DNA from 2 places in the Sporosarcina sp. FSL K6-1508 genome. Region 1 is predicted to be linked to the other one. Evidence: predicted binding sites of a transcription regulator. Region 1 holds the regulator's gene; the other holds the start of a gene.
What was found. Region 1 encodes CtsR, which represses protease genes until heat stress. Its sites were predicted from a motif close to ATGGTCAATAAAGGTCAAACA; they were not measured.
Positions count from the first base shown of each region.

Region 2: a site for CtsR is predicted at 1,467-1,487, ahead of clpP (ATP-dependent Clp endopeptidase proteolytic subunit ClpP). Genes of this name have one in related genera too.

Region 1 covers NZ_JBBOXF010000001.1:1,127,525-1,130,950, reverse strand. The annotation lists gene MKZ11_RS05260 (protein arginine kinase) at 1-957, opposite strand, end outside; gene MKZ11_RS05255 (UvrB/UvrC motif-containing protein) at 947-1,501, opposite strand; gene MKZ11_RS05250 (CtsR family transcriptional regulator) at 1,534-2,004, opposite strand; gene MKZ11_RS05245 (hypothetical protein) at 2,197-3,426, opposite strand, start outside.
Region 2 covers NZ_JBBOXF010000001.1:1,690,762-1,694,187, forward strand. The annotation lists gene MKZ11_RS08390 (HPr family phosphocarrier protein) at 1-182, shown strand, start outside; tRNA gene MKZ11_RS08395 (tRNA-Arg) at 1,311-1,382, opposite strand; gene clpP (ATP-dependent Clp endopeptidase proteolytic subunit ClpP) at 1,571-2,191, shown strand; gene ltrA (group II intron reverse transcriptase/maturase) at 2,789-3,426, shown strand, end outside.

The sequences.
Region 1 (3,426 bases):
TGCCTGCATAAAAATCATCAACTCGTTCAAAATCGACATATCAACGTCCTGGATAATGCCTAAGTCTATACCGAGTCTGACGTCCGAGAGGCAACGTGCCGCCTCGCCTGAAGGTAATAACCGAGCATAGCTAATTGTACCCAGCGAACGGAATAACCTATTCTCAAGCGCAATTCGGGACTTCGTAAGCAACAACTCGCGTGATTTCCGCTCATGCCCAATCAGCCGAGATGCAATATTTCCAAGATCCGCAAGAATTTCCTGTTCTGTTTTTCCGAGCGTCGTCTGATTCGACACTTGATAGACATTACCGGGCGCCTCGCTTCCCTCTCCGTAACTTCCACGGACGATTATTCCAAGCCGAGAGATGGCAGGGATAATACGGTCAATCTGCTTCGTCATCGTAAGTGCGGGCAAATGCATCATCACTGATGCGCGCATGCCGGTTCCCGTATTCGATGGACAGCTTGTCAAATAGCCGAAGTCTTCATCGAAAGCATAAGGTAGTTCTTTTTCGAGATAGTCATCAACCTGATCAGCTTGTTTATAGGCATCCATAAGCTGCAGCCCTGGGTAAATACACTGTATTCGAATATGGTCTTCCTCGTTCACCATGACACTTACAGTTTCATTTTCCGATAGCAGGACTGCACCATGCCGATCAGGGGCCGCAAGCTGCGGGCTGATCAGATGTTTTTCAACAAGCACTTGACGCTCCAGTGCGGGCAAATCGGACATCTTGGTGTAGGAATACCCGCTTTGCATAGAATCAAGCAAAACACCCGTAACCGCTCTGTCAACTGCCATCGCTTCTTTTTCAGTAAATGCAATAGGAAAACGATACCCCGTCAAGTTGCGGGCAAGCCTAATTCGCGTCGACATCACGATGTCTGAATGCTCTCCATAAGCAGTCATCCAAGGGGTTACCGCATTACGCATGAACTTTTCAATCGACATCGTTTTCTTCACCTCCATGGGCAAGGTGTTGCTTTAGTGTATTCGCTTCATCACGCAAAGCTGCCGCCTCTTCAAAATGCTCGGCTTCCACAGCCTCTTTCATTTTCACTCGGATTTCTTCAATTTTCTTTTTGACTGCATATAATTCGTTGAAAGAAACCGGGATTTTTCCGGTATGAGTAGAGTGACCGTTGTGAAGCTTGCCAAATACATGCGGTAGGTTCCCGCGGAATGTGTCGTAGCATTCGGAACAGCCAAACTTTCCGATGTCAAGAAATTTCGGGAACGTCAGACCGCAAGAAGGACATTCGGGTCCTTCTAACAACTCTCCCCGCGTTTGTGGTTGCGCCAAGAAAGGATCAGAACCTCCGAACCAGTGGGATAGGAACTGCTGAATCGACAGGGGTTCCTGGTTGGGGTCAAATTGGAATGTCTGCGATTGGAAAGCGCACTTTTCACATAAGTGTCTTTCCATCGATCCGACCACACTTTCTTGGGTGATCGTAATGGAAGCAGGTCGTTCTTTACAATTTTCACATATCATCGAAAGCCACCTCATAATAGTTAGATTGACGATTAGTTGAGCTGTTCGTAAATAAGCGTCAAGAGCATCGCCTGTAAAATGCGCGCACGTATAATATCACGTTCCGGAAGCGGCTGATGAATCGTCGTTCGATCGACAGCAGCAAGAATGAGCTTTGATTCGCGTTCCGATATGACTTCTTCCTCAATCAGTCTGTAAACGACATCCAAGGCCATCGTATAGGAAGCTCCCGATTGGATACCGCCCAAAATATGTTCAATCAATTCTTTACGCGAATTTGCTTGCACGCGGAAAATGCGTATATAGCCGCCGCCCCCGCGCTTCGATTCAACTGCATAACCACGCTCCGCTGTGAAACGGGTTTTAATGACGTAGTTGATTTGAGAAGGAACGCACTGGAACTTTTCAGCAACTTCATTGCGCTTGATTTCAATAATTCCACACTGTTCCTCTTCGATTATGGATTTCAAATATCCTTCTATAATGTCGGAAATGTTTCTCATGCCCTCACCTCTTTCATACGGGGGATAAGCCGTTGACTTTGACTATCTTTGACTTGATTGTACATGACATTCCGTATGTTCTGCAATCGATATGCACCAGACTCAGCCAGTATCGGCTTGTTGCAATACCTTTTAACCGTACTAAACAAAAAATGGAGCGCAGGACGAATTCTCCTGACACTCCATTTTTTATTATTCCATGCTGACGTTCGTCAATTCTTTCACAGGCAAGAATAATTCACCTGTCTCCAAATACGTAACGGCAAGCTTATCGCCTTCTTGAATATAGATCGCGAGCGGCACCGTTTCCGACGAAACAATAAAGTTACGTCCATCATCTGCTAAAAATGAAACGAGCGTAAAGTCACCAACGCGCTCTTTAAATACACGTACAACCGTTACCGCGGCTTTCGCTTCTTCCGCGCTCGAACTGCCGCCTACATTGCTGCTCCCGCGCTGGAGAGCTGTCTTATATAATTTCAATGCCTCGTTCGGCGTGTTGCCGAAGACCGATATTTCCGGATTGGCAGCTGATACGATGAAATAATTTTGCAAGAATCCATTCGAATCAAGCACTGGCGTCAACCAACTTGCTTCACCGTAAAAATTGTACAAGACCGGCATTTCACCAGACCATTTCTTCTCAATGAATTTCTTTTCAATAATCTGAAGCGCTCCTTGTGAATCCATATATGACTCTTCCAGATTGCCTGTATAATACGTTGCTTCACCTGTCTTACCATCCGTCAATGCATAGCCGAGCATCGAGTCGACGCCTTCTTTCGGACTTGTGAAGTCTGTAAAGTAATACATATGGCCCTTCTCGTCGAAAATCGGACTCACATTCGCCTCTGTTCCTTCATCAGACGGCAGCTTGACATCTTTTTTCCCAACGACTGAATTCCAAAAACCATGGACATAGTTTCCGAAATAACTGTTTTGCAGGCTTACCGCCTCAGGCGAAACAGCTCCATCGATAAAATCGGGCACATCTGCAAGCGAATACTTCTTCACATCGCCATTAGCAGGATCGACCGTCACAATCCCTTTAACATCAAAGCCATTACGTGCGGATATAAATTCCCCGTAAGAGCGGATATAGTGCGGTTTTCCATCATCATCAATTTCAAGTTGTACATCACCGTAAAAAATAAGGTTCGGCATTTTCATTCGTATATGACGTTCCACTTCTTTATGGAAGAATGATGAAGGTGTATACGCCATTTCAGCTTTCACGAATTTCGGGTTATCTGATGAATCTGTCGCACTCATCGTAAAGTACCCTGGCGTTGTTTTCGCATTCCACCATTTAAAGAAGCCTGAAAACTCGACGGGCGCAATATAGACAAACTTGCCATCGACCTTTTGAATTTGCAGACTGCCCAGTTCATAGTAACTCGTATTCGGCACTTGCCCAAATGC
Region 2 (3,426 bases), 560 kb from region 1:
CAAATAGGTTCATGTCTGATCTATTCTTGAAAAAAGAGGAACGCCAAGTAAATGCGAAAAGTATAATGGGAATCATGAGTCTTGCCATTGCACGTGGCACTACGATTACACTCATCGCCGAAGGAAATGACGAGGAACAAGCACTAGAATCACTAGCAACCCTCGTTGGAAATGAAAATTAAATAAAAGTATAACCGTTTCCCACCGTCAAATGACAAGTGGAAACGGTTTTTTTATTGGGTAAGGGGAGGACATGGCGATCGGGTGTGAGGTCATGGGGATCCGTGGTGAATTCATGGCGAAGTGGAAGATAGTCATGGCTCGGTCGTCAATTCATGGCAATAGGATGTGAATTAATGGGGAGCCGGGCTGAAGTCATGGCAAAGTGTGAAATAGTCATGGCTCGGTCGGTAATTCATGGCAATCGGGTGTGAAGTAATGGGTAGCCGGGCTGAAGTCATGGCAAAGTGTGAAATAGTCATGGCTCGGCCGGCAATTCATGGCAATCGGGTGTGAAGTAATGGGGATCTGGGGTGAATTCATGGCAAAGTGAGAAATAGTCATGGCTCGGTCGGTAAGTCATGGCGATAGGATGTGAGTTAATGGGGATCCGGGTCGAAGTCATGGCAAAGTGAGAAATAGTCATGGCTCGGTCGTCAATTCATGGCAATCGGCAGTGAAGTAATGGGGAAAGGGGTTGAATTCATGGCAAAGTGGAGAATAGTCATGGCCCGGTCGGCAGTTCATGGCAATCGGGTGTGAATTAATGGGGAGCGAGGCTGAATTCATGGCAAAGTGGAAATAGTCACGGCCCGGTCGGTAAGTGATGGCGATAGGGTGTGAAGTAATGGAGAAAGGGGTCGAATTCATGGCAAAGTGGAGAATAGTCATGGCCCGGTCGTCAATTCATGGCAATAGGATGTGAATTAATGGAGAGCGAAGCTGAATTCATGGCAAAGTGGAGAATAGTCATGGCGCGGTCATCAATTCATGGCAATCGGGTGAGAAGTAATGGGGAGCGAGGCTGAATTCATGGCAAAGTGAGAAATAGTCATGGCGCGGCCGGCAATTCATGGCAATCGGGAGTGAATTAATGGGGAGTCAGGCCGAATTCATGGCAAAGTGGAAAATAGTCATGGGCCGGTCGGCGATTCATGGCAATAGGGTGTGAGTTAATGGGGATCCGGGTCGAAGTAATGGCAAGTCAGGCCGAATTCATGGCAACACCCCCAAAATAAGACAACAAAAAAATATTCGTCGCTTTTAACAAGCAGACGAATATTTTATAGTATAAACCTTATACTGGGATATGCCCTCGGCGAGAATCGAACTCACATCTTAAGCTTCGGAGGCTCACGTGCTATCCGTTGCACCACGAGGGCGTTAGGTCAAACTGTTTTGGCAGCAGACAAGATTTATTATACTAGTGTAGCTGGATGAATGCAATGCTTATTTTGAAAGCGTTATATTTGACCTTCGTTGACCATACTATGTATGATAAAGTTACAGTTGAGACGAAGTTACGTTTCAATAGGCAGACTACACTATCCACCTTGAAGGAGGAAATGGAATGAATCTAATACCTACAGTAATTGAACAGACTAGCCGCGGTGAGCGTGCGTACGACATCTATTCACGTCTATTGAAAGACCGTATTATCATGCTTGGAAGTGGAATCGATGACAACGTTGCGAACTCTATCGTTGCTCAACTTCTATTTTTGGAAGCGGAAGATCCAGAAAAAGATATCTCTATTTACATTAATAGCCCAGGAGGAAGCGTCACCGCTGGATTAGCTATTTTTGACACAATGCAATTCATCAAACCAGACATTCAAACAATCTGTATGGGGATGGCTGCATCTATGGGATCCTTCCTATTAGCTGCAGGTACAAAAGGGAAACGTTATGCGCTTCCTAACGCAGAAGTAATGATTCACCAACCATTGGGCGGAGCACAAGGGCAAGCGACAGAAATTGAAATCGCTGCAAAACATATCCTTTTCACTCGTGAAAAACTAAACTTGATTCTTGCTGAGCGTACTGGCCAATCGGTTGAAGTAATTGCGAGGGATACGGACCGCGACAACTTCATGACAGCTGAACGTGCGAAAGAATATGGTTTAATTGACCATATTATTACACGCAGTGACATGAAAGACGGAGCTATTACTAAACCTGAATCTAAATAAGTTGTACGATAGCCGACTTTCCATCATGGAGAGTCGGCTTTTTTAAGTGCGCCCAGCATGGGCGTAGTCTATAGGGTGCAAGTCCCGAACTGTGAAGGCAGAAGTAACAGTTAGCTTAACGCAAGGGTGTCCATGGCGACGTGGAATCTGAAGGAAGCGAGCGGCAAACCTCCGGTCTGAGGAACACGAACTTCATATAAGGCTGTGTATGATTGGGTGAGTTTGCTTAACAAAACAAAGCCCTTTCTGCCGAAGGTCATATGCAGTAAATGAAGCAGATAGGTGGAGGGAAAGACTACGTTCTTACCTGGGGAGGTCTGATTGAAACGCCGAGTACACTTGGTAACCTACTCAGTGATGGGTAGCTGAACAATCAGAAGTCAGCAGAAGCCATAGTACCATTCGAACTCGAGCAGAATGGGAAGGGCTGAACAATTAAGAGAGAACAACATCTTGGCATTCAGTAACCTGCGAAGAACACAGATAACCGATAAGGCATGCTTGAAGGAGGAAGTGGTGAATCCCATGGGGGACTTCGAGATGGTGGAGCAGAGCTGGCATAAGAAGAAGCGTTGTTCACGGAAAGAGGCGTAACCAATGTTGATGGAACGAATACTGTCGCGTGAAAATCTGCTTTCTGCCCTGAAACGGGTAGAACGCAATAAAGGGAGCCATGGTGTAGATGAAATGCCCGTACAAAACCTACGAAAGCACATCTTGGAACACTGGGAATCCATGAAAATGGAACTTCTTGAGGGTACTTATAAGCCGCAACCTGTCCGCAGGGTCGAAATCCCGAAACCTGACGGTGGCGTGCGGTTATTAGGTATCCCTACCGTGACGGATCGTCTCATTCAGCAAGCCATTGCCCAAGTATTAACTACTTTGTATGATCCAACGTTTTCAGAACATAGCTATGGATTTCGACCAAAGCGAAGCGCCCACGGCGCAATAAGGAAAGCGAAAGGATATATGCAGGAAGGTAATCGGTGGGTAATCGATATAGACTTGGAGAAATTCTTTGACAAAGTGAACCATGACAGGTTAATGGGAACACTTTCGAAACGAATCGAAGACAAACGTCTGCTTAAGCTAATCCGTAACTATTTGAAATCAGGAATTATGATAAATGGTATCGTGACAACCAATGAGGAAGGTACGCCGCAAGGTGGCCCACTCAGTCCATTACTTTCCAATATTGTCCTTGATGATCTAGACAAAGAATTGGAGGAAAG